2 regions of the Frederiksenia canicola genome follow, and region 1 is predicted to be linked to the other one. Evidence: riboswitches for the same ligand, from Rfam matches in the RefSeq annotation. Region 1 holds a riboswitch; the other holds the start of a gene.
The links. Region 1 has a riboswitch for thiamine pyrophosphate ahead of thiB (thiamine ABC transporter substrate binding subunit). Riboswitches for the same ligand answer to the same signal wherever they lie in the genome.

Region 1 (16,629 bases):
CAGTTAGTATTTTTCACATTCCCCGTTAATTTACGCAAGGCTTGCGACATTAAACGAGCTTGTAAACCCATATGTGAATCCCCCATTTCACCTTCAATTTCGGCTTTTGGTGTTAAGGCGGCAACAGAGTCCACGATAATGACATCAACAGCCCCCGAGCGTACTAATGCATCGCAAATTTCAAGGGCTTGTTCGCCATGGTCTGGCTGTGAAATCAATAACCTATCGGTATCAACGCCCAATTTTCGGGCATAAACAGGATCTAATGCGTGTTCCGCATCAATAAAAGCACAGGTTTTGCCGATTTTTTGAGCTTCAGCGATAAGTGATAACGTTAACGTCGTTTTACCCGATGACTCTGGTCCGAAGATTTCGACAATACGCCCCATCGGTAAACCACCGATCCCAAGGGCTAAGTCTAAACCAATTGACCCCGTTGAAACGGCTTCAATATCAAGATCTTGCGTTGCACCTAAGGTCATAATAGAACCTTTACCGAACTGTTTTTCAATTTGAGCAAGTGCTGCGGCTAAGGCTTTTTCTTTACTTTCTGGATCAGTATGTTTAGTAACGGTTGAGACTGATGATTTTTTTTCTGCCATAAAATAATCCTTGTATTTGATTTAACAGTCATAAAGTTTGTTGCATTATACTGTTTGAATATACAGTTTCAAGTTTTTTTTCAAATTTTTCGATCTGTATCGCAAACCTAACGTAAAACACTTGACGAATCGATCGAAACCGCTCGCTCTGGCTCAAAGGGATTTAATGCATTAATAACCATAATTTTCTCATAACCAAACAAATCATCTATATGAATTGGCATAAGTTCCACTTTCTGCTGATCTAATAAATAGGTTAATTGCGTGCCCTTTAATAAATAATGCTGCGGGCTATACCATTTTTCATTCTTTAAAAAGAGTAAATTTCCAATAGTACAATCACTCACAAAACCATTATTGATAATAATCACTTCATCAATTTGCAAATCTTTAGCAAAATCTAACCGCTTGCGATCGCTATATTTGAATTGATAATCTAAATCTTCTGTATAAACACATTGAAAACGTGTCATTTTTCGTGGTGTATAAGCATAGAATTTAATATCAAATGCTATGGCTGAATAATCAATGCGGCAGCGAAAAAAGCCTGATTTAAACGCAGTTGGAATGGTTATTTTGGTTAAATCTAAAATTGTTTCCGATTTAAAAAAATGTTCAAACGCCAAATTGACACGTTGTTGATGGTAATTCAAACGCTGGAATTGACCATCAATGACGGCTAAGGTTTCAAACAAGGGAAATTGGCACATAAACTTTCTCTAATATTTCATTATATTCTTCGTTTAAATCACTTAATGATGTAATACCACCACCACTACGAAAAATAAGTTGGTTATTTTTTTGTTCAATATAACGAATTGCCACCGCGCTATCTAAATTTTCGCCATCAAAATAACCAAAAATACCTGTGTAATAGCCTCGTTCTTGCTGCTCTGCCTGGCGAATAATTTCAACGGTTTTCACTTTCGGTGCTCCGCTAATTGAACCTGCTGGCAATAATTTTGCCAATATTGTGCCGATTTCCGCTTGCCAATTTTCTGACAATTCCCCACAAATTTCGGAGCTCGTTTGATAAATCGCACCACGGTGGGTTTGCACTTTTTCTAAATAGCGATATTTACGAACCTGAATATTATTAGCGACTAACGCCAAATCATTACGAATTAAATCGACAATGGTATTATGTTCGGTAAATTCTTTTTCTGAATGAATTAACTTTTCAACGGCATTTTCTTCTTTTGCATTCATTGTACCTTTCATTGGATAAGAATAGATTTTATTCTGTTCGATCCGCACAAAACATTCAGGCGAGAAACAGACAAACTGATTTTCTAATCGCAATTTATATTTAGCTTTGCTGGCGAGAAAAATCTGTTTTAGATCGTAATTGGAAGCGATTTTTGTTTGACAAGTTAAGTTTAATAAATAGCTATTTCCTGCTTGAATCTGCTCTTTTACTAATTCAAAACTTTGTCGGTAATCTTGAAAATCCGTGGGGGTAATGTTTAATTCAAATTGTGGAAAATGAGTTACATTTTCTGCCCAATTCGTTATTGATGGAAATGCAAAAAAGATCCCATTTTCAACTGCTTGATCTAACGGGTAAATTTGCGGTTTTTTTTGTTCAAAATCTATTAAAAAAAAGAAAGGCTGTTTGCGTTCACCGAATAAATTGGCTTGTTGAATAAAATACTGCATTGGCTATCAATAAAAGCGAAGAATGGCAACATTATAGCAATTTTTGCGAAGTAAGAATGGCGTTTTAGGGAATTGATTTGATAGTTCTTCCCCAACGAAGTGGGGAAGATGTCAATACAAGCGGTTATTTACTCACTGCTTTTTGCCAAGTGGCTAACCATTGCTTCACGGTGTCGGTGCTTGGCTGGGTAAAATTTGTCGCAGGATAGGTTGGTAATGTCTTGAATAATGGATCTGCTTGGCTGCTAACTACAGGCTTCATCACGTTGTGGAATGAGATGATTTTTTGTGCTTCTGGCTGTTGTAAGAAAGCTAAAAATTGTTTAGCTAATTGTGGCTGCTTGCTGGCTTTGGTGATCGCTGCAACTTCCACTTGGACTAAATGCCCTTCAGCAAAATTTGCTGCCACATAGTTTTCATCTTTTTCGTGCCATTGGTGATAAAGTGGTGAAGTCGCATAGCTGAGTACTAAATCCGACTCGCCTTTTAAAAACGCCCCGTAGGTTTCTGACCAACCTTTACCCACGGTCACTGTATGCTTGGCGAGGCTTTGCCACGCTTGTTCAGCGTTATCGCCATAAACACTATTTACCCAAAACAGTAAGCCACGCCCAACAGTACTTGTGCGAGGGTCTTGATAAATTACTTTGAGATCTTGACGTTCAACCAATTCTTTGAGGCTTTTTGGTGGATTCGCCACTTTTTGTTTGTGGTAAATAAAAGCATATTCGCCAAAGTCAAAAGGAACGAAAGTTTTATCTGTCCAGTTAAGATCTAACCCTTTGTTTTCTAACCCGCTTTCCGCAAATAGTCCTGATTTTTCCGCTTCTGGCATCACAAAGTTATCAATGCCTAACATCACATCCGCTTTGGTTTTATTGCCTTCCAGACGGATACGATTGAACATTGTTACGCCATCTTCAAATGGCATAAATTTCAGGTCGCAGCCACATTGTTGTTCAAAAATCGGCTCTAGTTTTGGACCAGCCCCCCAGTCGGAAGTAAAAGAATCGTAAGTGTAAACCGTTAAAGTTGGTTGGTTTGCCAACACTGAAAAAGAAAGGGCAAGGGAAGAAAGGGCAAAAAGAGGTTTAAGTTTCATTGAAATTTCCTTCTAAATAATTGAAATAGAAGGATTTAAAACTGGAAAATACGGCTGTTCCTGTCTCAAATCCCTACGCTGATATTAGTCAGATCAGGTTCTATGGGTATTTCTCAGCTTCTGCATTACAAAGCACCCCAATGAGAACGGGCGGATTATACCGCCCGATTTAGGCTTTCAGCAAGCGGTCAGTTCCGCTCAATTTTTTGCAAATTGCACAGCTGCTCAAGGCTTGGAGCATAATAGTAGCTGCCCGTTACCGCTTTGGTAAAGCCAAGCAAGCGATCAGTTTTGCCGTCTAATTCGCCAAACATACTTAACAACTGTTTGTCTATATTGTGCAAGCGTTTTGAGAATGCCAAGAAATACAAGCCGTGTTCACCACTGGCTAAGCCGTATGGCAAACTATGGCGTAAAATTTTTAGCCCCTTACCATCTTCTTTCAGATCCACTCGCCCAACGTGTGATTGTGGCGGTACATCATCTAATTCTACGCTATCTACTTTGGTTCGACCGATTACTTGCTCTTGGCGATCAACCGACATCTTGTGCCATTTATCTAAATGATGCACATAACGTTGGCTTAATACATAGCTACCACCAGCATCTTCACCTTCGTCAATCAACGCAATTTCACGCAGTTTTTCATCGGTTTTTGGATTCTCAGTACCATCAATAAAGCCTGTAAAGTCCCGCTCTTCCACCCAACGAAAACCGTGAATTTCTTCAACCACTTGAATGCACTCTTTGAGTTGCTCAACAAGCATCAATGCTACGCTGAAATTGACATCTGGACGATTTGATTGAATATGCACTAACAAATCCCGTTGCGTTGCTGGAGCAAATTCCCGTTCAGCTTTGCCAAGCGGTTGGAAATCGTGCAATTCCGCTGCGGATTGCGCACTTGCTAACTGCTGCCAAAGCTTTGTGCCAAAGGCAATAGTAAGCCCAAGAGGCTCGTTTTCAAATTGTGCTTGAATTTGTTTAAATTGTTGATGAACATGTTGAATTTTTGAACGCAAAGATTCCGTATCGGATACCATTGCTTCAATAAAAATACCCGCTTTACGATGGGTTAAGGTCATGCCACTTTGTGGGGTTGCCATTGTATTCTCCAAATTATGCTTCTGTTGATTGCGACTGAGTATTCTCTTCGCCTTTTTCTAATTTTACCATTGCCCCTTGGATTGTTTGTTGCACTTCAAGGGAAATCAAACCACGCAGTAGTTCTTCTGTTTCTTGCACTTTAGCAACCACGGCATTGCCCTCTTCATCAAAATACCCTTGTTCTTTAAGTGTGTTACTAAAAGTTGAAAATAAGGCTTTATCGAAGAATTCAGGGGCATTGATGCCATGCAACACCGATAAACGTTGAGCAATTGAACGGCTCTCTTTTTCCAGTTCATTGCGGCTGATTTCAGGTTGTTCAATTAAAATGCTTAAGCTAATGTAGTAACGTTGCAACACTTCTCTCACACCAGCAGAATGTAGCTGTAAAGTACGAATTCGATGACGGTTAATCATCAACATTTCACTTTCATTCTTAATCAGTTGCTGGCGAGTGAACTCCTGCAAAATGGCTTCCACTTGGTTACGCACATCGTTTTGATCAAAATGCAAAAACAATTCTGCTTGTAAGAAAGGGTAAATGCGATTGATACTTTGAATAATGAGATCTTTTGAAATTGCCTCGTGGTGCAACACAATACTTGCTACCAACGACGGCAGCACAAACAAATGTTGAATGTTATTGCGATAGTAAGTCATCAAGACCGCCGATTGACGATCTAAACGAATAATTTCACCGAAGCTATCTTTCTCAGAAACCACACCTGAACGTGGCAAGGTGATAACATGATCGAGCATTTCATCGGCTGAATCTGTTGGCAAAGTCACATCTTGTGAATACGGCACATTTTTGAATAATTCTAGATAGCTTTCGACTTGTTCGATCAATTGTTCACGAGTAAGCGAACGCTGGCGAGAAGCCAACAACACTGAGCCAATTAAATTCTTCGCATTCACCGCGGCCGCATTATTGATATTGACCATCACCTGTTTAGATACTGCTTCCACTGCATTATTTAGCCATTTCGGGCGTTCGCCCTCTGCAAGCGGTTCTTTCCACTCTGGAAATTGCAAATTCAGATAGTGGTTGAGCTGAATCGGTTCGCCAAAATTCACATAGCCTTGACCCAGGTTACGAAGTTTTTTGATCACCCGTAACACTAAGCCTGCGTTTTCTTTCTCTTTCTCCGCCCCACGCAATTCTTTGGCGTAGGTATCCACTTCTAAAACATGTTCGTAGCCAATATACACTGGCACAATGCTGATCGGACGAGACAAACCTCGTTGCAAGGCTTGTAAGGTCATCGACATCATACCCGTTTTCGGTTCAAGTAAACGCCCCGTGCGTGAACGACCACCTTCGATGAAATATTCCACCGAATAGCCACGGTAGAATAATTCTGCGAGATATTCACGGAAAATCGTTGAATATAAGCGATTGCCTTTGAAGGTACGACGTAAGAAAAAAGCGCCCCAACTACGGAATAGTGGACCTGCAGGCCAGAAGTTTAGATTCACCCCCGCAGCAATATGCGGTGGTACTAACCCTTGATGATAAAGAATATATGAGAGCAATAGATAGTCCATATGGCTACGGTGGCAAGGCACATAAACCAGTTCGTGTCCTTCTAATGCCAATTTACGCACACGTTCAGCGTATTGGACGTTAATGCCTTGATAGAGCTTGTTCCACAACCAACTCAAAACACGATCAGCAGTACGCAAACTTTCGTGTTTTACGTTTGCCGCGATTTCATCCAGAATTTTTTCGGCTTCTTTACGAGCTTTCTCAGGCGAACTTTTCGGCTTTTTCGCTTCATCTTCAATGGCAGCTAAGATCGCAGGCGATTGCAATAACTTGTTAAACATCGCTTGACGATTTGGCAAGCGAGGTCCTGTTGCTGAATAACGCTGTTTAGCAAAGTGCATTTTTGCTACACGAGCCAGTTTTTGTGCGATACCTTCATCGGCTCCATGCGTTTCGACCATATAACGTAGTGAAACCGCTTGCGAGAAGCGTACAAAATTGTCTCGACCGAACCATAAAATCATCCAAAAACGCTCAAATCCCCCCAGTAAGCGTAATACAGGCAGCCCTTTTTCTTTACCTGGTGCACGCCCCCATAACACGGAGACAGGAATCACTTGCACGTCCAGCTGTGGATTTTCTCGGTGTAAATCTAAATAGCGATAAAAAACAGATTCAGTTTCACTTTTGGCACCTTTACTTTTAAAAAAACGGCGACCTTCATCTAAAAATACATAACGTGGCAATAATTGCCCATTCACTTCATTATGTTGCAAAGGATCAGGCAAATTTAATGCCAAACAGTTTTTCTGTAAAACTAATAAATCCGTCTGTGAAGTATAAGGTAGTACGTAAACAAAAGGCTGATTGAGATTCAAACCAAGTTCTTGAACAGGCTCTGTTGGGATTGAATGTGATTTGACTAATAAAGAAAGGGGTAAATTTAAAACTTTACGATAAAAGCTAACCAGACTAGACATTTTTATATCCTTTTATTTAATAGTTATGGATTGGATTAAAATTATTGTGATTTTAACATAAATTTCTTCAAGAAAATTCAATTTATTAGTTACAAACCACTTTTCACTGTATATAATGACACTGTTTTCTGTATATAAAGACAGTGAGGAATTTATGAAACGTCAGCATCTAACTGCTCGCCAGCAAGAAATTTTCGATTTTGTGAAACAACATATCGAAACCACTGGCATGCCGCCAACACGGGTTGAGATCGCTCGTGAAATCGGCTTTAAGTCCCCAAATGCCGCCGAAGAACATCTCAAAGCCCTTGCTCGCAAAGGCTATATCGAGATGCTTTCGGGTACTTCGCGTGGTATTCGTATACTCGTTGATACCGAAGCTGCCGCAAATGACGATGGTTTACCATTAATCGGTAAAGTGGCTGCGGGCTCTCCAATTATGGCAATTGAACATGTGGAAAATCATATCCCCGTAAATGGTGCAATGTTCTCTCCCGCAGCCGACTATTTGCTCAAAGTGGAAGGCGACTCCATGGAAAAAATTGGTATTTTAGATGGTGATTTACTTGCCGTACATAAAACCACCTCGGTTCGTAATGGCCAGGTTGTCGTCGCTCGAGTGGATGATGAAGTGACGGTTAAACGCTTAGAACGCAAAGGCGACTTAATCTATCTCCATCCAGAAAATGATGCACTTAAGCCAATTATTGTTGATCCTCGCACTTCATTTATTGAAATTGAAGGCTTAGCCGTCGGCGTTATTCGCAGTAATTCGTGGATGTAATACATTTGCAAAACGTTCTGCGGAACTGACCGCTTGTTCTCAACGACAAGCGGTCAGTTCCTATGCATTTTTTGCAAATCTAGATTGAAAAGCCACGCAGAAAAGCCCAAAATAGCAGTTTATTTTTTATCTAGCAAACAAGAGAAACAACGATGAATTTAGCGGAATTTCAGCAAGAAATTGAAAAGGTGTGGGCAAAGATTGAAGAACAATTAGATGAGCAAGGTTGCGATGTGGATTGTGAAACACAAGGCTCGGTAATGACGCTCTATTTTAATGACGATTCACAGATCGTAATCAATAAACAGGAATCAATGCTTGAATTATGGCTTGCCAGCAAATTGGGCGGTTTCCATTTTGCTTACCGTGATGGCGATTGGCTAAGCTCAGAAGGTCGTTCATTTTGGCGTCACTTAGAAGAAGCGGTTGCTCGCCACGGTGAAACCGTTTCGTTTAGTTAATGTCCTATTCCCCCCTTGCTAAAGCCGAAGACATTTTACATAACGTCTTCGGCTACCAATCTTTTCGTCACGGACAAGCAGAAGTCATTGATGCCATTTTGACAGGCAACGACTGTTTAGTGATTATGACCACGGGCGGCGGAAAATCCCTTTGCTATCAAGTGCCCGCACTCTGTCTAGATGGCATCACATTGGTAATCTCGCCGCTGATTTCCTTAATGAAAGATCAGGTCGATCAGCTTTTGGCAAACGGGATCGAAGCGGCTTATCTCAACTCTAGTCAAACTTTAGCCGAACAGCAGCTTGTTGAGCAAAAAGCGTTATCGGGACAACTCAAACTACTCTATCTTTCCCCCGAAAAAGTGATGACCTCTAACTTTTTCCACTTTATTCATCACTGCAAAATCAGCTTGCTCGCGGTGGATGAAGCCCATTGTGTTTCTCAATGGGGGCATGATTTCCGCCCTGAATATACTTTGCTTGGTGGATTGCGAAAAACTTTCCCAAACACACCGCTTGTTGCTCTGACCGCCACGGCAGATCCCACGACTCGAGCTGATATTATCCAGCATTTGCAGCTGGAAAATCCGCACACTTATCTAGGCAGTTTCGACCGCCCAAACATTCGCTACACCGTGCAAGAAAAATTCAAGCCGATGGATCAGTTAGTCAGATTCATCCACCGTCAAAAAGGCAAAAGTGGCATTATTTATTGCAATAGCCGCAAAAAAGTGGAGGAAATTAGCGAAAGACTGGCAACTCGTGGTATTGCGGTAATGGGCTACCACGCAGGGATGACGGCCGAGCAGCGGGAAACCGTACAAAATGCCTTTCAACGAGATAACATTCAAGTGGTGGTGGCAACTATTGCGTTTGGTATGGGGATCAATAAATCGAATGTGCGGTTTGTGGTGCATTTTGATTTACCCCGCAGCATTGAGTCCTACTACCAAGAAACCGGACGGGCAGGACGAGACGATCTGCCCGCAGAAGCAGTGCTGTTTTACGATCCTGCGGATTACGGCTGGCTGCATAAAATTTTATTGGAAAAGCCCGAAAGTGAACAACGTCAAATCGAACAACATAAATTGCAAGCCATCGGGGCATTTGCCGAATCGCAAACGTGCCGCCGTTTAGTACTGCTCAATTATTTTGGCGAATCTCGCCAACAGCCTTGTAAAAATTGCGATATTTGCCTTGATCCGCCCCAAAAATATGATGGCTTAGTCGATGCCCAAAAAGTGATGTCGGTTATTTATCGTACCGGGCAACGCTTTGGTTTACACCACATTATTGCGGTGCTACGTGGGTTAAATCATCAAAAAATTCGAGATCTTCAGCACGATACCCTTTCCGTTTACGGCATCGGCAAAGACAAATCTCAAGAGTATTGGATCAGCGTCACCCGTCAGCTCATTCATTTGGGCTTTATTCAGCAAAACATTGTGAACCATTCTGCATTACAACTCACCGAACAGGCTCGTCCAATTTTGCGGGCAGAAATACCGCTGGAATTAGCAATGCCACGGTTGAGCTTTTCTGCGACCGCTTATGTGCAGAAACCGCAACCAACACGCCATTATGATAAGGATCTGTTCGCCCGCTTGCGCTTTTTACGTAAACAGATTGCTGATAAAGAAAATGTGCCACCTTATGTAGTTTTCAACGACGCCACTTTGCAAGAAATGGCAGAGTTTTTACCGATTACGGAAGAAGAAATGCTTTCGATTAACGGAGTTGGAGAGCGAAAATTAGAGCGTTTTGGCCCTGCATTTTTACAGCTAATCCAAGAACATACCCAATATAGAAATTAATTATTTCTACAATAATTCGTCATCTTTGTCACAAATTCTGAAATACCTGTGGCATTCGCGAATTGCAAGCTCCGAAAATATTGATGGGCATGTCATCCACTATTGTGTAATGAAATTAGCAGCCGATCGTCTAACAGAAATTAATCCAGCTGTTACGATGGTTTCACGACTATTTATTGCAAAATGCGTTTGGGTGGGATAATAATAGCTTCTCTTCCTTTTTGCTTTTACTAAAGGAAAAATTTGTAAAACTTTCTCAGTATCTAACCGCTTGTAAGGATGCTTTTATGCAAAAACTTCTCTTTATTATCAACGCCGCCCCTTATGGTAATGAAACATTCTTCAGTGCATTACGTTTGGCATTACAAATTCAAGACCAGCACAACGCAGAAATTAAGCTATTTTTAATGTCTGATGCCGTCGTTGCTGGACTAGCCAAACAGAATCCAACGGAGAGCTATCACGCTCAGCAAATGTTGGAAATTCTCTCTGCTCAAGGAGCAATCGTTAAACTATGCAAAACCTGTACTAACGCCCGAGGTATGACCGAATTGCCACTGGCTGATGGCGTGGAAATTGGTACACTCATTGAACTTGCTGACTGGACAATGGCTGCAGACAAAGTCTTGAATTTTTAAGGAATACAAATGACAACGGAAAATAATACACTCTCTCCCGATGAAGCCATTGATATCGCTTACGATATTTTCTTAGAAATGGCTGGGGAAAATCTCGATCCTGCCGATATTCTACTGTTCAATTTGCAATTTGAAGAACGTGGCGGAGCCGAAATGGTTGAAACCAGCGATAATTGGGATCAAGAAATTGGTACCTTGATCGATCCTGAAGCCTTCGCAGAAGTTTGGATTGGTTTATACAATGAAAAAGATGAAATGGACGATATTTTCGCCCGTTTCTTAATTTCACACAATGCAGAAAATCGTGAGTACCACGTGATTTGGAAAGAATAAAAACAACAAAAATCAAAAATAAAAGGAGAAAATAATGGCTGAATTTTCACAGCAATTTCGAGACGCAATGGCACATCTTGCTGCTGCGGTACACATTGTGACAAGTAATGGTGAAGCAGGTAAAGTGGGGATTACCGTTTCATCGGTTACCTCGGTTACTGACAGCCCACCAAGCGTACTTTTTTGCGTTAATCAAAATAGCGAACTGCACGATGTGGTGAAACAGAATGGTAAAGTATGTATTAATGTACTTAGCCATGAACAAGCCGATCTTGCCAAACATTTTGCGGGAATGTCAGGCAGCACGATGGAAGAACGTTTTAGTTGGAACCAATGGAATGAAGGTCAGCACGGTGTGCCACTACTTCGTGATGCGGTTTCTTGCTTACAAGGCGAAATTGTCGAAAGCTACCCCGTTGGCAGCCACTCTATTTTTATTGTGAAACTCTCTGACATTAGCCATTCACCAAAGCACGGGCTGATTTATTTTTCGCGCCAATTCAAGGCCGCTGAAATTTGATCTTAATCAAATAACAAAAAGACCGACTAAAATAGTCGGTCTTTTTGTTATAAGATAGCTACGTTTTATCACTTCATTTTAGGAAAAATTATGCAAGATCTTATTCTCTACAAACAAATGCCCATTTGGACGAAAGACAGCCTGCCGCAAATGTTCCAAGAAAAGCACAATACCAAAGTGGGAACTTGGGCGAAACTGACGATTTTGAAAGGGGCAATTAAATACTACGAGCTCACCAAAGAAGGCGATGTGGTGAGCGAAGAAGTATTTGATGTAAATCATCAACGCCCCTTTGTTGAACCACAAGTTTGGCATAAGGTGGAAGCCTTAACCGATGATCTTGAATGCCAACTTGGTTTTTACTGCAAGCCTGAAGATTATTTTGCGAAAAAATACAATCTCACCACGACTCATTCAGAAGTGTTAAATGCAATGCATTATATTCAGCAGGGCAAAGTGTTGGATTTAGGCTGTGGACGCGGGCGTAATTCGCTCTATTTGAATCTGCTAAGCTTTGATGTGACTGCAGTCGATCACAATGCCGAAAGTATTCATTTTCTTGACCACATCATCGAAAAAGAAGGGATGAAAAATATTCGCACCGATGTGTACGACATCAACCAAGCAGATATTTCGGGCGACTTTGATTTTATTGTTTCTACCGTAGTGATGATGTTCTTAAATCGCGATCGCATTCCCGCTATCATCGAAAATATGCAGAAAAACACCAAAATCGGCGGCTATAATTTGATTGTGTGTGCAATGAGCACCGCAGATTACCCTTGTCCAATGCCGTTTTCATTCACTTTTGCGGAAGGTGAATTAGCGGAATACTACAAAGGCTGGGAATTGGTTAAATATAATGAAGATCTCGGCCATTTACATAAAACCGATGAAAATGGCAACCGCATTCAGCTTAAATTTGCCACTATGTTAGCTAAGAAAGTCGCCTAATTCAGACTTACAAGCGGTCATTTCCGAGCAAAAATTTGCAAAAAATGGGGATAAACTGACCGCTTGTCATGAAAAATGCGAGCATTACGCTCGCATTTCTACACGGTTTTAAGTGCTATTTTATACACTTACTACACTCATTTTTGGCCCAAACGGCTCAAAGTGTATATCGCTTTCAGCCCAGCCACTCTCTTTTAACGCCGCAAGCACATCTTCCATAAAGCCAATTGATCCACAGAGATAAACATCTGATCCTTGTGGTAAATGTTGCTTCACGAAATTCACATCAATACGTGGTGCATTTTCAGTATATACAATGTGAGCAACTGCGTGTTGAGCTTTTTCAAGTAAGGTTTCAACTTCTGCTTTAAATGCGTGATTTTTTTCATTAAAGCAAGAATGAACCCAATAAATTGGACGAGCAGGATTTTGATTCACTTGTTGCTCAAGCATTGCAACAACAGGGGTAATCCCTACCCCACCACTGACCAATACGAGTGGTTTATCGCTCTCAGCTAATAAGAAATCGCCCGCCGGTGCAGTAAATTCTAATGTGTCCCCGACTTGGATCTCATCATGTAAGTAGTGAGATACTAAGCCTTTACGCTCACCTGTTCCTTCACGTTTTACCGCAAATTTAAGACCAGTTGAGGTATCCACGGAGCAAATAGAATAGTGGCGAAGAGAAAGGTTTTCTTCCCCTTTTGGTTGAACGCGAACAGTAATGTATTGACCAGCTTCCACTTTTGGTAATGGGAAATCGGCCGTTACCGTAAACTCCACGATACTATCAGACACTGGGCGTTTATTAACCACTTTAAATGGTTTGAAGCCTTGCCATGCTGCCTTATCGTACATCGCTTGTTCAACTTGAATAAAGACATCTGCAATCACGCCATAGGCTTTTGCCCACGCATCAATAATCTCTGGTGTCGCCGCGTCGCCAAGCACTTCTTTAATGGCAATCAATAAATTTTCGCCTACGATTGGGTAATGCTCTGCTTTGATTTCTAATGCACGGTGTTTATGACCGATTTGCATAACATGTGGAAGAATGTCACCTAAATTATCAATATGTTTTGCTGCAGCAAGCACTGTGCTCGCTAATGCCATTGGCTGACGTCCTTGCTTTTGGTTGGTTTTATTGAAAATGTTGAGTAATTCAGGATGGGCGGCAAACATATTTTTATAGAATGTTTGCGTAATCGTTGTGCCGTGTTGTTCTAATACAGGAATTGTTGCTTTAATAATGTCTTTTGTTTGTTGATCTAACATAGTCACTCCACTATTTAGGTAAAGTTGAAAAAGAAATACCCGACCATTTTTGTCAGGTATTTCAGATGCAAGATACTTAAAAATAAATGTCTATGCCTTGAGAAAAATCAAAACTTTCTTAAGTTTCCCGCAACAAGCTCAACATTTTCTTTACGCTTTTTTCCAAATTCGCGTTTGGTAATCACGAATAGAGCGGTCTGAACTAAAGGCGCCAAGACGTGCGGTATTCAGAATTGCCGACTCTACCCAAGCGGTCTGATTCTGGTAACGTTTTGCAATTTCTTGCTGTGCCGCTCGATAGCTTGCAAAATCGGCCAGTGTACAGAACGGATCGTGGTTGATTAAGTTATCCACCAACGCATCGTAACGGTGTTGATCACCGTTAGCAAAGCTGCCGTCCGTTAAGGCATCGATCGCATTGCGTAATACGTCGTCTTGTTCGTAGTATTCACGAGGGTTGTAGCCGTTGGCACGCAATTCACGCACGCTTTCTACTGTATGCCCGAAAATCACGACGTTTTCTTCGCCCGCAAATTCAGCGATTTCGACGTTTGCCCCGTCTAATGTGCCGATGGTAATCGCCCCGTTTAGTGCCAGTTTCATATTACCTGTACCAGAGGCTTCTTTACCAGCTAAGGAAATTTGTTCAGATACATCCGCTGCTGGAATGATTTTTTCCGCCAAGCTCACTCGGTAGTCCGGCAAGAACGCCACTTGCAGTTTACCTTGCATATCAGGATCACTGTTAATCGTCGCCGCTAAGTTGTTGATCGCTTGAATGATCTGCTTCGCCAAGAAATAACCAGGTGCAGCTTTTCCTGCAAAGACGAATAAACGTGGCACTACCGCTTGTTCAGGGTTGGCTTTAATTTCCTGATAAGTGGCGATGATGTTCAACAAATTGAGCTGCTGACGTTTGTATTCGTGGAAGCGTTTGATTTGAATATCAAAAATTGCCTCGCCATTCACTTTCAAGCCGATTTCTTGCTCGATCACTTGGGCTAATGCCTGTTTGTTTTGCTGTTTGATCGCTTGATAAGCACGCTGGAACTGTGGATCTTTTGCAAGTGGTTCGATTTGACGGAGCAATTCAAGATCTTTTGTCCAGTCGCCTTTAACGTGCTGGTCAAGCAAGGCACTTAACGCAGGGTTGGCTTGGCGGATCCAGCGACGAGGCGTTACACCATTGGTCACATTGTGGAAACGCCCTTTAAACAAGCGAGCGTAGGCTGGGAACAGATCGCTCACCACTAAATCCGAGTGGATTTGTGCCACACCATTCACTGCAAAAGAACCGACCACACATAAATTCGCCATTCGCACACGGTTGTCCATTAATACCGCCGTTTCATACCAAGCTTGTGCAAATTCGTCTTCGTTAAATTCCGCTTTCACCAAATGATGCAATTCGTTGTTGATTCGCTCAATGATGATAATGTGGCGTGGCAACAATTTTGCAACCAAGGTTTGATCCCATTGTTCTAAGGCTTCTGGCAACAAAGTGTGGTTAGTGTAAGCGAACGTTTTTGAACAGATCGACCACGCCTTTTCCCAGCTCAATTCATATTGATCGAGTAACACGCGCATCAATTCGGGAATCGCAATTGCTGGGTGAGTGTCATTGAGCTGAATCACTTCAAACTCTGGCAACTGCTCAAGGCTACGACCTTGTGCCAAATGCTGACGCAGAATATCCGCAATAGAACACGCACAATGGAAATATTGTTGCATTAAACGCAACGCTTTACCTTCTTGGTGGTTATCATTCGGATAAAGCACCTTGGTCAACTTAGAGGCATCAATGACACGGCTTTCTGCATGCAAATAATCGCCATCGTTGAACACAGCAAAATCGAAATCCGTTTCGCTATAACCTTGCCATAAACGTAACGGCTGCTGCACGCCTTTATAACCCACCACAGGCAAATCAAAGGCTTCGCCGAAGATTTCCCACTCAGGTTGCCATTGATATTTGTCGTCTTGCAAATGCACCACTTGACCACCAAAACCAACTTTTTGTTGCAAATCAGCACGGTGATATTGTTGCGGATAAAAATCACGGTTCCACGCATCGCCACGCTCTAACTGCTCACCGTGATAGCCGATTAATTGCTTAAACAAACCGTATTGGTAATGTAAGCCATAGCCTACCGCCGCTTGCGATAAGCTCGCCATGGAGTCTAAGTAGCATGCTGCCAAACGCCCTAAGCCACCGTTGCCCAAAGATGGATCACGCTCTTGTTCTAAAATATCGACCAAATTCTTACCGCACTTTGCCAGCAACTGTTGCACTTGATCATACACGCCTAAATTCATTAAATTGTTACCAAGCAAACGCCCGATCAAAAATTCCATCGACAAATAATTCACTTTGCGTGTACTTACAAGCGGTGGGTTGTGAGGAAAGCTTTGCAAAACCGCTTGTTGGCTCACTTCGGCAATAAATTGGTACCATTGACGGTCCGTTAATTGTTCAGGTTGAACGAAACGTTCTTCGCAATACGTTTTCAGCGAAGTTTCTAATAAAGTTTGAAAAGAAGACATTTAACACTCCGAATCTGTTTTCGATTGATAGTGGCATTATTAGCGACAATTTCACCAGAAAAATCATCCTTAGGGGGAAAAATCAGCGTATGAAAGGGGGGTAGGAAAAAAGAGAAGGGGACGACTTGCCCCCTTTGGTTACGATTTTTGTTCCGGCTTTTCGGCTTTCTGTTCATCTTGTTCAGGGTCGAATTTCACCACTGGCACGCAACTACGACATGCCCCATTATCGACACCTAAATCTTTACACAGTTGATTGTATTGTTCGATGAGTTTTTTAAACCAGCTTTTGTTTTCTTCAGCCATTCTATTCTCCTCATTTGCAGAATTTTACTAGGAAGTGACCGCTTGTGGCTTCACTACTTTT
Region 2 (16,629 bases), 390 kb from region 1:
TTCATCGTAACAACTCCTTCACTGTCGCAAAAATATCTTCCGCTCGAGCGATCGCCGAAATCACCGCCACACCGTCCGCCCCTTTGGCACGTAACATTGCCGCAGTGTCCACGCCAATACCGCCAATGGCAACGATCGGCTTGTCGATGTTGTTCTGGCGAATGGTGGTCACAAAGTCAGGTGTGACTACCGGTTTCGGATCTTCTTTGGAAAAGGTCGGGAAGATCGGACCGACGCCGAAATAGTCCACATGCGGATCGGCTTGTGCGACCAAACCTTGTGCTAAGGTATTGACCGAGGTGCCGACAACACATTTTCCGCCGGAACGCTGTTTTGCTTCCGCTGGGGACATATCGCTTTGCCCAACGTGAATGCCATCCGCCCCCACTTCGATCGCCAGTTTGACATTATCATCGATCACAAAAGGCACATTGTGCTGGCGGCAAAGGTCACGACAGCGGATCGCTAAGGCTTTACAAGCGGTTGGATCTTGTAAAGATTTTGCACCTTTCTCACGAAATTGATAGCAAGTGATCCCCGCCTGCAATGCCTGTTCCAATACTTTCAGCAAATTGTCGGCAGGATTACCGCTTAAATGTGCCACATCTTGCGACCCTGCAACAAAATAGAGCCGCATCGCCGCCCGCACATCAAATGTAGCTTGCATGGTATCTCCTTTATTTTTTCCATTGCGAATATGCCCAATGGTTTGTTGGGCCGTGTCCGTGACCGATGTTCAATGAATGGCTGATGGCGGCGGTAATGAAATCTTTTGCCGTTTGCACTGCACTTTTGACGCTTTCGCCCTTCGCCAATTCAGCGGCAATGCAGGCGGAGAAGGTGCAGCCTGTGCCGTGGGTGTGGCGAGTGTTGAAACGTGGGCTATCGAGTCGCAGCATATCATTTTGAGTAAACAACCAATCCCGACACACGTCGCTTTGCGAATTTTGGCTATGTCCACCTTTGATCAGCACGTTTTTCACGCCCATGTTGAGTAGCTTTTCTGCCGCCAAACAAGCGGTGCGATCATCGACAATTTTTACCTCGGTTAAGGCTTCTGCTTCAGGCAGATTGGGGGTAATCACTTCGGCGTTCGGCACTAATAGCGTGCGTAATGCTTCCACCGCATCGGGTTCGAGCAACGCGGCACCACCTTTGGCGTACATCACAGGGTCTAGCACCATTTTACCGAACTGGTATTTTTGCAAGCTGTTGGCGATACACTGGATAATTTCGCTGTTGCCAAGCATGCCAATTTTGAACGCATTCACGTGATAATCATCGGCAATGGCTTTCAACTGTCCTTCAATAATGTGCAGTGGCACAGGGTGAATATCGTAAACACCGAGACTGTTTTGCACGGTAATGGCGGTGATGGCGGTCATTCCAAACACATGTTGCATTTGGAAGGTCTTGAGATCCGCTTGACAGCCTGCACCGCCAGAGTTGTCTGAACCTGCGATAGTTAAGGCGATAGAAATGTTATTCATAGGAAATCCTTGCATATTGATTGAGGTGTTCAGGGGAAAGGCAGGCCAGTTGATCGAGCAAACCAACGAAAAATTGTCCGTTTTGAGTAGCACTCAGCGGTTCGGCGGCAATTTCGCCTGCAATCGCATAGGCAGAGCAGCCTTCGATCAGTGCCGCAAAGTAGTCTTGTGGCTCTGCAACCGCTAGAAATGCTCCGCAAATCGCACTCAGTAAGCAGCCTGATGCGGTGATTTTGGGAAACAATGGCGTACCGTTTTGCAGTTTGGCAAGGCGGGAGCCGTCGCTAATAAAATCGGTTTCTCCGCTGATAATCGCAATACAGCCATATTGACGAGCGACTTTATGGGCGATTTCGCCTAAATTCGCTTTGCCATTGCCTGCATCCACGCCTTTTGCTGCCCACTGCACATTAGCCAAATACGCCAATTCGCCAGCGTTGCCACGAATGGCCGTGAATTTCACTTGGTTGAGCAACGCCGAGACGGTCTGTTGGCGGAACGTGGTCGCCCCTACACCAACGGGATCAAGCACCACAGGAATGCCGATTTCATTAGCCGTTTTGCCCGCCAACACCATTGCATCGATCTCTTTACCGAGCAGTGTGCCGATATTGATCACAAGGGCTTGGCTGATTTTCGGTACTTCTACCATTTCTTCGAGGTTAGCAGACATTATCGGCGATGCCCCGATTGCGAGTAGCCCATTTGCCGAAAAGTTCGCTGCCACGATATTGGTGATGTTATGCACCAATGGATTGCGTTCGCGGAGTCTGGAAAGGAATTTGGATTGCATATAACAGCCTCGTAGGGGCGGACCTAAGTATCCGCCTATCTATAGATAATGTAGAACTATTTAATTTCCACCGCATAATCCGCCACGGGCAGCACCTTGTCGGTGAGTTGATGTTGTTGCAGGAATGCTGCCATTTTTTCGTAGCGGGCCGTATCCAACGCACGTGGGCGGTGGGTAAGACGTGGTAAAGTGTCTCGCCACGCCAAACGGTTGAGTTCGGTGTCGAGCTCTTTTGGCTTATAGCTCACATAGGCTTCCCACGCTTCTTCTGGGTGATTTAAGGTGTAAACGGTGGCTTGCTCCAAAGCGGTCAAAAATGCGGAGATTTTTGCTTTTGGCATGGTGTGTTTGTTCGCCACTAAAATCAGCTCGTCATACACGGGCACGCCGTGCTCTTCAGGGTAGAACGCCTTTCCTGGGTGTTTTTCGAGTTTGAGCTGGTTAAGCTCCACATTACGATAGCCGCCAATAATCGCATCCACTTTGCCGCTGATTAACGACGGAGAAAGTGACCAGTTTACGTTCACTTTTTCCACATCGTTTACCGAAAGCCCTGCATCTGCCAACATTGCCGAAAGTAGCACATCTTCAAAGCCGCTGACGGAATAGCCGACTTTTTTGCCTTTCAGATCCGCCAACGTTTTGATATGGCTACTTTCTAAGAAAGTCAGGGTATTTAACGGGGTGGAAATCAGTGTACCAACTCGCACCAACGGTAAGCCGTTCGGTACGGCAAGTTGCAATTGCGGCTGATAGTCCACCGCCAAATCCGCTTTGCCTGCCGCAACCAATTTGGGAGGCATTGACGGATCGGCAGGTTCTACTATTTCCACTTCTAGATCGTTATTGGCAAAAAAGCCTTTTTGTTGTGCGACAATCAACGCCGCGTGGTCAGGGTTCACAAACCAATCGAGTAACAAGGTGAGTTTCTCTTTGGCAGTGGCTGGGGTGCTGAAACAGAGCATGGCGGCACTCAAAAGTGCGGTCAGTGTTTTCATTTTTGGTCTCCTTTATTAACTTAAATCTAATCCCATTTGCCAAAATGCCACTTCCATTCGAGTGGCGGTGTTGAAAATCTGTTGAATTTTGGCAAGGCGTGCTTCATCAAGCCCTTGGCAGAGCAAATCTAAATTGTCGGCAAGAGCTTGGGTGGCGTGTTGAAATTCTGCGGAGGCGTACATCTCAATCCAAACTTGATACGGGTTCTCGGCAGGACTGCGACCGCGGGTCGCCAAATTCCGCCCAATTTCGGCATAGCCAATCGCACAGGGGGCAATCGCCGCATAGAGTTCAGGTAAACCGCCCACCATTCCGCAATCCAACACATAGCGGGTATAGGCAACACACGCCGCCGACTCAGGCGTAGCGAGCAAGGTTTTTTCATCAATACCCCATTCTTTGCAAAAGCCGATATGTAACTGAATTTCGTGCAACAAGGCGGCTACTGACTGATGTGCGATTTCCATTTGAGTGAAGTTATCCGCCTTGTAAATTGCCAAAGCAAAAGCTCGGTTGTAATGCAATAGATAGAGGTAATCCTGTTTTAAGTAATGTTGAAAATTCATTAAGGGCAAGGTGCCATTTTCAAGCTGTTGCACAAAGGGATGTTCAATGTAGTTTTCCCAGTATGGCTGGGCATTTTTAATCAGTGTTTGTGTGATGGACATGGTATCTCCTTAAGTTATATTCTGCCCCCGCTTGCGGGGGAAGTGGTTGAGCGTAGCGAAACCGAAGGGGGGAATTTGCAAAATTTTGCAAAAATCTGGCCGCTTGCTTACCCCCTACCCCGCCTTCGGCGGTACTTCCCCCGCAAGCGGGGGCAGAATTTGTTACCGAACATTCATCCAACTTTCCCCACCCACGGCACCGCTTTGCGTAGTCCATAATCCACGCTGAAGTAGAGTAGTAAGGCAATCACCAGCAAAATCAGCAAGGCAGAGAACATTAAATCCACTTGCATTCGGGCGTTGGCGTGTAGCATTAAGTATCCCAAGCCTTGCGATGAACCAACCCATTCGCCCACCACAGCCCCGATAGGGGCGACGGAAACCGCAATGCGTAGCCCAGATGCCAAAGACGGCAAGGCGGCAGGCAAGCGAACTCGAAATAGCATTGCAAGCGGTGAGATTTGCATCGTTTTTGCCAATTCCAACCACGGTTTTGGTGTGTTGCGTAGGCCGTCATAGCAGGCGGCGGTCACAGGGAAATAGATGATTAAAATCGTCATGGCAATTTTCGATGCTAGACCATAGCCGAACCACAGTACGAGCAGTGGAGCAATGGCGAAGACGGGAATCGCTTGGGAAATTACCAATAGCGGCAGCAATAAATTGGCAAGCCGTGGCGAGAGGGCAAGCAGCAGAGCGGAACTTAGCCCTAGGGCGAAACCGAGCGTTAGCCCTAAAAAAATTTCAAGCAGGGTGATTTGGGTGTGCGACCACAGCATTTCGGCGTGGGAGCCGAATTGGGCGAAAACGTTCGCGGGTGGTGGCAGTAAATAGTGTGGCAAGGCAAACAGGCTGACAACCGCTTGCCATAAGGCGAGTAGCATTAGGCTCAATAAGGCGGATTTGAACAACGCTCGCAAACTCATTCGTCCCCCTCAAGCAATGCGGATAACAATTTTTCTTGCAATTGCCATAACGCTTGATCGCCAAGCTCCCGTGGAGCCTTCCCTTGTGGAATAATGGGTTCAGAAAGGGTGGCGGGTTGAGATTGCAAAATAACGATCTGATCACCTAAGCGGATGGCTTCTTGCGGATCGTGCGTAATCAACAACACCGTTTTTTCTCGCAATAGTTCACAGGCGAGATCTTGCAACTGACGGCGGGTAACGGCATCGAGTGCAGAAAAAGGTTCGTCCATCAGCACAATATCTGCTTGTTGCATTAATACCCGAGCCAATGCCACACGTTGTCGTTGCCCGCCTGACAGTTGGTAGCAGGCTTTGTCAGCATGGGATTGCATTTTTACTGCAGAAAGTAACCGCTTGGCGTGGGCGGTGGTTTCGGTATTTTTCGTGCCCTTGAGATGATGGGCAAGTTGGACGTTATCCAGCACGGATAGCCAAGGAAACAGTGAGTCTTGCTGTGCCATATAGGCGATGTTGCCCTGTCGTACGATGTTGCCCGCCTGAATGGCATCGTCTTCTAAGCCAGCAATCGCACGTAGCAAGGTGGATTTACCAATCCCCGATTTGCCGAGCAGCACCGTCCATTGCCCCGCATTTAACTGAAAATCAAATTGCTGGAATAGTGGTTTTGCGTTAAAACACAGTGTCAGCTTTGCGATCTGCACACACATTTTTGCCCCCGAAAATGATCGGTTTAGTGCAGAAAATAGGGGCGAGATAACGAAAAAGGCGAAAAATTGAAAGGGAAATAGAGTTGCATAATTAGTTTCCTACGTCAGTATTAGCTGTATCAGGTTCACGGGTATCATCTCAGCTGCCAAGCAGCACCCCGACTAAATGGAGCAGAAGTTTATAGCATTGGATGAGAAAAACAATAGGAATGTGGGAGGTTTGTGACAAAAATGTGAACTAGTTCACATTTACAAGCGGTAACTTTACGCTGATTTTTTGCAAAATGTGGGGTGGAACTGACCGCTTGTTGTGTCACTCTGTGAAGAATGCCATCACTTTACATTGCTCAACATGATTTTGATTACAGCCTGAAAGGGACGTCATAATCGCTTTGATTTCAATAGGTTGTGCGATTTTTTGTTCAACTTGCAGTAAGTGCTGTGCGACGAATTGGTCTGCGTTTTGACAATAGGGTAAAAATAAAGCGGTGAGTGCCAATTGCAAAATATTTGCAGGATCTCACCGCTTGTATATGATTAAAGAATGTTCTCGAATTGTTCTAACATTGCTTTTGGCCACACGCTGGATTGCACTTCACCAATATGTTTTTTACGAAGTAAAAGCATCGCTAAACGTGATTGACCAATACCGCCACCGATAGAAAGCGGTAGGCGACCGGCTAATAAGTCTTTGTGCCAATCCATTTCTAAACGAGCTTCGTCGCCAGTGAGAGAAACTTGTAAGCGTAGTGCTTTTTCATCTACGCGAATCCCCATTGATGAAAGCTCAAATGCGGTACCGAGCTCGGCGTTCCATACTAAAATATCACCGTTTAAGCCTTTGTAGCCGTTTTCTGATTCCGTTGTCCAGTCGTCATAGTCAGGTGCTCGACCGTCGTGTGGTTTGCCGTCAGATAATTTGCCGCCAATACCGATTAAGAATACCGCACCATATTCCTTACAAATAGCATTCTCTCGCTCTTTGCCCGTCATATTTGGATAGCGTGTAACTAAGTCTTCACTGTGAACAAAGGTAATTTGTTTTGGCAAAATAGATGGAATATCAAAGCGGGCTTCTACCGCCAGTTCGGTTAAACGAATCGCACGATAAATTGAACGTACCGTTTCTTTTAAGTATTCAAAGTTGCGACGTCCTGCTGGAATCACTTTTTCCCAGTCCCATTGATCCACAAAGACAGAGTGCGTTGGATCGAGCGAGTCTTCATCTGGACGCAGGGCTTTCATATGCACGAATAAACCCTCGCCTTCTTTAAATTGGAAACGCGCCAGAGTATGACGTTTCCATTTTGCCAGAGAGTGAACCACTTCATAACGTGCATTTGGAATGCATTTGACATTCACTTGCACCGCTTTTTCGATACCAGAAAGGTTGTCTTGCATACCGTTACCCACTTCACTCAAAATTGGGCCTTGTACTTCAATAATATCTAACTGCTCGATTAAGTTTTGGGTAAAGGTGTTCTTAACAAAGCTAATTTCTTGTTGCTGTAAAATAAATGATTTTTTCATAATTTGCCTTCATTCATCTAATTTGTCATAAAATGATGAACACAATTTAACGTAAAATCGGAAAAATGCAATGTTACTTCAAAAAAACTCTTTGGGTGTTAGATTTTGTCTAATTTTATATGGTATATTTTTAGAAACATTCAAATGGTGGTAAAAAAGGAGCAAAAAATGCATAAAAATTATCAACCGACCTTTCAAATTGATCAGCTTGACCAACGAATTTTGCACGTTTTAACCGAAGACGCTCGTACCCCTTACGCAGAAATGGCAAAAAATTTTGGGGTGAGCCCGGGGACGATTCACGTTCGTGTTGAAAAAATGCGTCAAGCAGGGATTATTGAAGGCACTAAATTACGGATTAATGAACGTAAACTGGGTTATGATGTTTGCTGCTTTATCGGCATTATTTTAAAAAGTGCAAAAGACTACGAAAAAGTGATTGCTAAATTACGCGAGTTTGATGAAGTGGTCGAAGCCTATTACACCACGGGCAACTATTCGATTTTCTTAAAAGTGATGACCCACACTATTGAAGAGCTGCACCGTGTGCTGGCGACTAAAATTCAGTTGATTGAAGAAATCCAATCTACCGAAACGCTCATCTCAATGCAAAATCCGATTCTGCGAGACATTAAGCCTTAGGGAGAAGGGCAACAAGCGGTCAGATCTGTCACATTTTTTGCAAATCTACCTATGTAGTGTCACAACCTGAGAACGCAAACGTTTCCTTTTGATCTTGTTCACATTTTTCAACTCGGATTTGCAAAAGTTTTAGGGAAACTGACCGTTTGGTTGGTAGAATGATATCCAAGTTGCCTAGGGCTACCCCTAGGTTAGTTATCAATGAGCAATGATATTGCTCAACGGAATATCGCTCCAGCGGAGCGAATTTATCATTAACCTAGGGTACTCGTCCTAGGCATAATAAGGAGCACACTATGTCAGAAGTATTCCACTTGGGTTTAACCAAAGCGATGTTAAAAGGGGCAAAAGTGGCGATCGTTCCAGGCGATCCCGCTCGCAGTGAACGTATCGCAGCGAAAATGGAAAATCCAGAATTTTTAGTTTCAACCCGTGAATTTACCTCTTGGTTGGGCTATGTAAATGGTCAGCCAATTGTGGTTTGTTCAACAGGGATCGGCGGTCCGTCTGTGTCGATTTGTGTGGAAGAATTAGCCCAACTTGGCGTGCGTTCATTCCTACGTATCGGTACTACTGGAGCAATTCAGCCACATATTAATGTGGGCGATGTGCTTGTCACCACAGGGGCTGTGCGTTTAGACGGTGCAAGCCAACATTTCGCACCATTGGAATATCCAGCTGTGGCGAACTTTGAAGCGACCAACGCACTTTATGCCGCAGCATTAAATCAAGGTGTGACTCCATATGTGGGTATTACTGCATCATCTGACACTTTCTACCCTGGTCAAGAGCGTTACGACACTTACTCAGGCAAAGTGTGGAAACACTACCAAGGTTCACTCAAACAGTGGCAAGAACTGAATGTGATGAACTTTGAAATGGAATCTGCAACACTGTTCACCATGTGTTCTGCTCTCGGCTTGCGTGCGGGTATGGTTTCAGGGGTAATCGTAAACCGCACTCAACAAGAAATTCCAAATGAAGAAACCATCAAAGGCACCGAAAGCCGTGCGATTGATGTGGTGGTAGAAGCGGCTGGAAAATTGGCGTTAGATAACTAATTGATTTGCAAAAAATGGCAAGGAACTGACCGCTTGTTGTGATGCAAGCGGTTAGTTTCACTCAATATTTTGCAAATACAGCATGAAGTCAAAGGGTGTCATTGCGGCACCCTTTGTTCTTTTATACAATCACGCGGTCTTTTTCTTCGTATTTTTTTACCAATGAGCCAACAACTTTTAGACGGTGTTCCGCTGACGGCGTTATCGGGCGTGGGGGCGGCGATTTCGGAAAAGCTGAGCAGGATCGGCATCAATAATGTGCAAGATCTGCTGTTTCATTTGCCGATGCGATATGAAGATCGCACTCGGATCACGCCGATTATCGATCTTCGTCCAGAAAGTTACGCCACCATCGAAGGCATTGTGCAGCTAACCGAAGTGCAGTTCGGCAAACGTCCGATTTTAAGTACCACCCTTTCCGATGGCACCAGCAAAATCACCCTGAAATTTTTCAATTTCAATGCGGGAATGAAAAATAGCTTGGCAGCGGGTGTGCGAGTCAAGGCGTTTGGTGAGGTCAAACGGGGGCATTATATGGCGGAAATTCATCACCCTGAATATCAAATTATTCGGGGAAATGAACCGCTTGTGTTGGCGGAAACCCTTACGCCGATTTACTCCACCACCGAAGGATTGAAGCAAGCTTCACTCCGTAAATTGACTGAACAAGCCTTGGCGTTGTTAGCTAAAGTACAAGTCGCTGAACTGCTGCCTGATGAATTTAATCCACATAAATACAGCTTGAAGCAGGCACTGCAGTTGCTGCATCGCCCTGATCCGAGTATTTCGCCCGAACAGTTGGAAAAAGGCGAGCATCCAGCACAAAAGCGTCTGATTTTTGAAGAATTATTGGCACATAATTTGGCGATGCAACAGGTGCGATTAGGCATTCAGCAACACTTTGCCGAGCCACTATGCTATCAAACCGATCTCAAACAGCAATTTTTAGCTAGCCTACCGTTTCAGCCAACTAAGGCACAACAGCGGGTGACGTTGGATATTGAAAACGATCTCATCAAACCACATCCGATGATGCGGCTGGTGCAAGGCGATGTCGGCTCGGGCAAAACCTTAGTGGCGGCGTTGGCGGCGTTATTGGCGATTGATAACGGCAAGCAAGTGGCGTTAATGGCACCAACCGAAATTCTCGCCGAGCAGCACGCTAACAATTTTGCCAATTGGCTCAAACCGTTTGGTATCGAAGTTGGTTGGTTGGCGGGCAAAGTGAAAGGAAAAGCCCGAAAGGCACAGTTGGAGGCGATTAAAAACGGCGAAGTACAGATGATTATCGGCACCCACGCACTATTTCAGGATCAAGTTGAATTTGCCGATTTAGCCCTAGTGATTATTGACGAGCAGCACCGGTTCGGTGTTCATCAGCGGCTCACCTTGCGAGAAAAAGGGGCGAAGGGTGATATCTATCCGCACCAGCTAATTATGACCGCAACACCGATTCCACGCACCTTAGCGATGACCGTTTACGCTGATTTAGATACTTCAATTATTGACGAACTTCCCCCTGGGCGAACGCCAATTACTACCGTGGCGGTGTCAGAAGATCGGCGTAATGAAATTGTTCAACGAGTTTATCAGGCGTGTAAAAATGAAAAACGTCAAGCTTATTGGGTTTGCACCTTGATTGACGAAAGTGAAGTGCTGGAAGCTCAAGCGGCGGCGGCAATGGCGGAAGATTTACAGCGAGCTTTGCCTGATCTTCGAATTGGCTTAGTGCATGGGAGAATGAAGCCGCAAGAAAAACAAGCGATTATGGCGGAATTTAAAACGGGTAATCTTGATTTATTAGTGGCGACCACGGTAATCGAGGTTGGCGTGGATGTGCCAAATGCGAGTTTGATGATCATTGAAAATTCCGAACGGCTTGGTTTGGCACAGCTGCATCAGTTGCGTGGACGGGTTGGGCGTGGATCCACGGCATCTCATTGCGTACTGATGTACAAGCCTCCCCTTGGTAAAATTTCGCAAAAACGTTTGGCAGTACTACGAGACAGTCAAGATGGTTTTGTGATCGCCGAAAAAGATTTAGAAATTCGTGGGCCGGGTGAAGTGCTTGGCACCAAACAAACGGGAATTGCGGAGTTCAAAATTGCCAACTTAATGCGAGATCGAAAAATGATCCCGCTCGTTCAGAATTACGCCAAACAGCTTATCGCCAAATATCCCGACATTGCCGATAAGTTGATTAAACGTTGGCTCAATGAAAAAACGGTGTATAGTCAGGCTTAGTGATTGTAGGAGAAAAAATGGATCACACTCTACGCCAAATATTGCTTGAAATTGAAGGTTATCTCGAAAACGAAATGCATGTGGAAATTCCAACTAAGCAGTTCAAAAGCGATATTTTGGTGGATTATTACTACTACCCGCAGGATTTCATGAATTTCACCGAAGAAGAACAAGAAGAAGTGAATGACTGCTTAAAACAAGCGGGCTATGTTGAATGCCACGATGCACTTGCTGATTTTATGCAAAAAGCGAATATTGCTTTATTAGATAAAGACCAGTTTACTGACGATAATAACTACACATTTATGGTGATTGAATGCACAATTGCCCCATTTCTGAAAGAACACCAGCAATTTTTAAGGCAAGAAACAATGGTCTTTATTTGTGCTCCTTATATTGATGGTGATGAGCAGCAACAGTTTAAAGTTTTTCTAACGACACCAACCACAGGTAATTTATTTCTCCAGTTAAAGCGTTCTCGGCAAATTTCAGCTGAAGAACAAGGGGATATCGAGAAGAGATATTGGGAATTATTTGAGCAATCCGTAATCGAAGTACATCAAAGTCTCTATCTAGACCCTGTTGATCTGGTTGCCAATGATGAGCATCGCCTTGAGGAATTTATTACGTTGGCGGGGATTGATGATCGAGAAAGTTTTAAAACGCAATATTATTTAATTCAACACGATCCTGAACAGTTTATCCGTCAATTAAAAGAAGAGGGATTTTACGGTGAGCCCAGTCGCTCATTCTTATATTACCGTTTTCTCCTTGAAGACTACAGCTATTTTGCGTATTGGGAGTTGGATTATGAGGCGATTGCAGATTATATTGCTGCGCTCATTGGGCAAAATTTCTCATTAGATGAGGAACAATCTCGACAACTGAGTGACATTGCCGAAAAGCTACAACAAGAATCTGATTTCACGTTATTAAGTATTGATACTGAGTTTTTTGATGGTGAGGGGTTATTTGTTTGTCGCAAAGAGAATGTAGAGGCAATCCTGAGATTAGCCAAGCAGCTTGGTTTTCCAATCAATGCATTATAAGGTGATGAGCAAGAAATGCGTAACGAATCACAGTTATTATTATACCGAAATATATTAGCAAAGCCCGAGCAACCTGAAGCAAGCGGTCAGTTGCCCCCCAATATTTGCAAATGGTTACAACATACGGATTCATTGACCCAGAAATTGCAACAAATATGCCAGAAATTGACCGTTGAGATTACCCTGCAAGGTTGGCAAGCGGTTAGTTCTGAGTGGAAAGAGTTAGAATGGCGAGTTGATTCAACCGCTTGGATACGTGAAGTCATCTTAAAAGGGGATGATGATCCCTGGATTTTTGCTCAAACACGCTTGCCAAAACATACAGTTGATAAAGTAGCTCAAGCCGTATTGACGTTGGGTGAGCAGCCAATTGGTTTGTGGCTCTTTCAGCAACAGCCAAGGCGTTTAGCTTTGTCATGGTGGCAAGATCCACAGACAGGTTTGTATGCAAGACGTTCCTTACTCACAATAGATGACTACCCACTTGAAATTAAAGAACTTTTTCTAAAGCCATTTAAATTTCCTTCAGTCGAATAGGAGAATACCTTGATCTTTTATCTACTTATTGCCTTGCTTGCTGGAGCAGCGGTTGCAAGTCAAGCCGCTATTAACAGCCAGTTAGCCCAAGGGCTGGCAGGCCAACCTCTTGTCGCAGCGATGATTTCATTCGCCATTGGTACGATAGTGTTACTGCTGCTTTGTTTGTGGCGAGCGGATTTATCGACGGCCTGGCAAAATCTACCGACTCAAACGTGGTGGAAGTGGTTAGGCGGTGTATTAGGAGCAACGCTCGTTTTTACAAGTATTTTATTGGCACCCAAAATGGGCATTACACAGATGCTGTTTTTTATTATCATCGGGCAGCTAATTATGGCGACCTTGATTGATTATTTGGGCTTATTTGGTATGCAAGTTCGTCCAATTCATCTCTGGCAAGGCGTTGGATTGTTTGTCATTGCTATTGGGCTGATTCTTTTTTTCTTTGGGAAACGATTATTTGGCAATGCTTGAATCACTCGTTATTACGGAGTAGCATTTAACCAACCTTCTGTTTTTTATCCATTTTATGCAACCAACAATTTTACTCTATGACTCAGGCATGGGAGGGTTGACGATTTACAATGCGATTCGTCAAAGTTTGCCGAATGCCCATTATTTATATTGCTTCGATAATGCCTATTTCCCATATTCTGAAAAAACGGAACAAGTATTGATTGAGCGAGCGACCAAAATTGTGCAAAAAATTGCGGAAATCTACCCGCTTGATATGGTCGTGGTTGCTTGCAATACGGCGAGTACCGTGGTTTTACCGGCATTGAGAGCAAGTTTTCCCTTTCATATTGTTGGCACGGTGCCTGCGATTAAACCTGCGGCGGAAATTTCACAAACCAAAACCATCGGCTTACTTGCCACCAAAGGCACGGTAAACCGCCCCTATGTTGATGATCTCATCCAACGTTACGCCAGCGACTGTATTGTTGAAAAAATTGGTACAACAGATCTAGTTGAAATTGTCGAAGAAAAACAACAAACAGGCAAAGTGGATATGCAACGGCTACAAAAAGTTGTTGCCGACTGGCAAACCCATCCAATGATCGATACCGTCATTCTCGGCTGCACTCATTTCCCGTTAGTCAAAGACGAATTGCAGCAACTGCTACCGAATGTAAAATACTTTATTGATCCAGGCAATGGCATTGCGAAACGGGTTAAAACCTTATTGGAAAACACAGAACTTATTGAAAAACCAGACAGGTTACATAATCAAGCCTATTGCACTGCAACGATGAACGGTTTTAACCAACGAGAAAAAATGATGCAAGCTTGGGGATTTGAACATTTGACTATTTTGGATTTGCAAAAGATTGCGATAAAGTGACCGCTTGCTGATGAGAATGTGTTCATTTTGCGTTGTTTTTCATCGAAAGCCTATTTTTTTTAATTTTTTTAAATTTTTTACTTGCATTGGTTTCGGATTTCTCTATAATGCGCACCACACAACGACGCACTGTTGTGAACGGATTAGGTTATTACGGTGCGTCGTTGTTTTTTGCTCTTTAATAATGAATCAGACAATCTGTGTGGGCACTTGTTGATGTGATTTTGAAGTGAAATATTATTTAATTTTGAAGTCTTAATAAGTGCTTAACTTGAAATTCATAATGAATATTATTGATTTTTTTATAGTCAGTATTTATTGAGCGATTAAACTTTTTGAATTGAAGAGTTTGATCATGGCTCAGATTGAACGCTGGCGGCAGGCTTAACACATGCAAGTCGAACGGTAGCAGGAGAAAGCTTGCTTTCTTGCTGACGAGTGGCGGACGGGTGAGTAATGCTTGGGAATCTGGCTTATGGAGGGGGATAACTACGGGAAACTGTAGCTAATACCGCGTAATATCGAGAGATTAAAGACTGGGACCTACGGGCCAGTTGCCATAAGATGAGCCCAAGTGGGATTAGGTAGTTGGTGGGGTAAAGGCCTACCAAGCCCGCGATCTCTAGCTGGTCTGAGAGGATGACCAGCCACACTGGAACTGAGACACGGTCCAGACTCCTACGGGAGGCAGCAGTGGGGAATATTGCACAATGGGGGGAACCCTGATGCAGCCATGCCGCGTGAATGAAGAAGGCCTTCGGGTTGTAAAGTTCTTTCGGTGGTGAGGAAGGTATCAACTTTAATAGAGTTGGTAATTGACGTTATCCACAGAAGAAGCACCGGCTAACTCCGTGCCAGCAGCCGCGGTAATACGGAGGGTGCGAGCGTTAATCGGAATGACTGGGCGTAAAGGGCACGCAGGCGGATTGTTAAGTGAGATGTGAAAGCCCCGGGCTTAACCTGGGAATTGCATTTCAGACTGGCAATCTAGAGTATTTTAGGGAGGGGTAGAATTCCACGTGTAGCGGTGAAATGCGTAGAGATGTGGAGGAATACCGAAGGCGAAGGCAGCCCCTTGGGAATATACTGACGCTCATGTGCGAAAGCGTGGGGAGCAAACAGGATTAGATACCCTGGTAGTCCACGCTGTAAACGATGTCGATTTGGGGATTGGGGTTTAACTCTGGTGCCCGAAGCTAACGTGATAAATCGACCGCCTGGGGAGTACGGCCGCAAGGTTAAAACTCAAATGAATTGACGGGGGCCCGCACAAGCGGTGGAGCATGTGGTTTAATTCGATGCAACGCGAAGAACCTTACCTACTCTTGACATCCATGGAAGTTCGCAGAGATGTGAATGTGCCTTCGGGAACCATGAGACAGGTGCTGCATGGCTGTCGTCAGCTCGTGTTGTGAAATGTTGGGTTAAGTCCCGCAACGAGCGCAACCCTTATCCTTTGTTGCCAGCGATTAGGTCGGGAACTCAAAGGAGACTGCCAGTGATAAACTGGAGGAAGGTGGGGATGACGTCAAGTCATCATGGCCCTTACGAGTAGGGCTACACACGTGCTACAATGGTGCATACAGAGGGAAGCAAAATGGCGACATGGAGCAAATCTCACAAAGTGCATCTAAGTCCGGATTGGAGTCTGCAACTCGACTCCATGAAGTCGGAATCGCTAGTAATCGCAAATCAGAATGTTGCGGTGAATACGTTCCCGGGCCTTGTACACACCGCCCGTCACACCATGGGAGTGGGTTGTACCAGAAGTAGATAGCTTAACCGCAAGGGGGGCGTTTACCACGGTATGATTCATGACTGGGGTGAAGTCGTAACAAGGTAACCGTAGGGGAACCTGCGGTTGGATCACCTCCTTACCGAAGTAGAAATGACACAATAAGCGCTCACACAGATTGTTTGATAGAAAGTTGAAACATAGGCAAGACAAGCGGCCAGTTCCGCGAAATGTTTTGCAAATGGCAGGAAAGCATCTTTAAATGCTGTCCCCATCGTCTAGAGGCCTAGGACATCGCCCTTTCACGGCGGTAACCGGGGTTCGAATCCCCGTGGGGACGCCATTTAAAGATGTTTTTTGTCGGAAGACAAAGTGAATGTCTAATGTTCTTTAAAAAATAGGAAACAAGCTGAAAAACTGAGAGATTTTCGAAAGAAAGTCTGAGTAGTAAAAATCTTGTGTGAACAAAAGCACACAAGTAGTAGTTTTTGATTATCAGCTTTAAATATTTTGATGATTGTTTAATAACAATATTATCTAAAAATGTTTGAGGTTGTATGGTTAAGTGACTAAGCGTACACGGTGGATGCCTAGGCAATCAGAGGCGATGAAGGACGTGCTAATCTGCGAAAAGCTTGGATGAGTCGATAAGAGGCGTTTAATCCAAGATGTCCGAATGGGGAAACCCGATAAGCGAAGAGCTTATCATTATTTACTGAATCCATAGGTAAATAAGGCAAACCGGGAGAACTGAAACATCTAAGTACCCCGAGGAAAAGAAATCAACCGAGATTTCGTTAGTAGCGGCGAGCGAACGCGAAGGAGCCATTCAGTTATAGCACAAGACTTAGAGGAATGAGTTGGGAAACTCAATCAAAGAGGGTGATAATCCCGTACTTTAAA

Region 2: linked by a shared signal. The riboswitch ahead of A4G17_RS03150 (ABC transporter ATP-binding protein) and the one ahead of thiB (thiamine ABC transporter substrate binding subunit) in region 1 are both predicted to bind thiamine pyrophosphate.

The regions. Positions count from the first base shown of each region.
Region 1 covers NZ_CP015029.1:1,015,596-1,032,224, reverse strand. Annotated here, with positions in the region: gene recA (recombinase RecA) at 1-602, opposite strand, end outside; gene A4G17_RS05045 (aminotransferase class IV family protein) at 710-1,312, opposite strand; gene A4G17_RS05040 (aminodeoxychorismate synthase component I) at 1,290-2,261, opposite strand; gene thiB (thiamine ABC transporter substrate binding subunit) at 2,386-3,363, opposite strand; TPP riboswitch at 3,416-3,513, opposite strand; gene A4G17_RS05030 (Dyp-type peroxidase) at 3,552-4,469, opposite strand; gene plsB (glycerol-3-phosphate 1-O-acyltransferase PlsB) at 4,483-6,939, opposite strand; gene lexA (transcriptional repressor LexA) at 7,094-7,723, shown strand; gene cyaY (iron donor protein CyaY) at 7,876-8,184, shown strand; gene recQ (ATP-dependent DNA helicase RecQ) at 8,184-9,998, shown strand; gene A4G17_RS05005 (DsrE/DsrF/TusD sulfur relay family protein) at 10,286-10,636, shown strand; gene A4G17_RS05000 (HI1450 family dsDNA-mimic protein) at 10,646-10,969, shown strand; gene hpaC (4-hydroxyphenylacetate 3-monooxygenase, reductase component) at 11,004-11,489, shown strand; gene tehB (SAM-dependent methyltransferase TehB) at 11,580-12,443, shown strand; gene hmpA (NO-inducible flavohemoprotein) at 12,564-13,718, opposite strand; gene glgP (glycogen/starch/alpha-glucan family phosphorylase) at 13,869-16,262, opposite strand; gene A4G17_RS04975 (DUF5363 domain-containing protein) at 16,401-16,568, opposite strand; gene A4G17_RS04970 (heme lyase CcmF/NrfE family subunit) at 16,596-16,629, opposite strand, start outside.
Region 2 covers NZ_CP015029.1:626,121-642,749, forward strand. Annotated here, with positions in the region: gene A4G17_RS03115 (MFS transporter) at 1-5, opposite strand, end outside; gene thiE (thiamine phosphate synthase) at 2-667, opposite strand; gene thiD (bifunctional hydroxymethylpyrimidine kinase/phosphomethylpyrimidine kinase) at 678-1,490, opposite strand; gene thiM (hydroxyethylthiazole kinase) at 1,483-2,283, opposite strand; gene A4G17_RS03135 (ABC transporter substrate-binding protein) at 2,340-3,281, opposite strand; gene tenA (thiaminase II) at 3,297-3,950, opposite strand; gene A4G17_RS03145 (ABC transporter permease) at 4,124-4,876, opposite strand; gene A4G17_RS03150 (ABC transporter ATP-binding protein) at 4,873-5,586, opposite strand; TPP riboswitch at 5,666-5,757, opposite strand; gene A4G17_RS03155 (MerR family transcriptional regulator) at 5,900-6,085, opposite strand; gene asnA (aspartate--ammonia ligase) at 6,124-7,116, opposite strand; gene asnC (transcriptional regulator AsnC) at 7,285-7,758, shown strand; gene udp (uridine phosphorylase) at 8,055-8,819, shown strand; gene recG (ATP-dependent DNA helicase RecG) at 8,982-11,063, shown strand; gene A4G17_RS03180 (DUF6630 family protein) at 11,081-12,112, shown strand; gene A4G17_RS03185 (chorismate--pyruvate lyase family protein) at 12,128-12,649, shown strand; gene A4G17_RS03190 (DMT family transporter) at 12,659-13,123, shown strand; gene murI (glutamate racemase) at 13,179-13,991, shown strand; rRNA gene A4G17_RS03200 (16S ribosomal RNA) at 14,329-15,868, shown strand; tRNA gene A4G17_RS03205 (tRNA-Glu) at 15,994-16,069, shown strand; rRNA gene A4G17_RS03210 (23S ribosomal RNA) at 16,286-16,629, shown strand, end outside.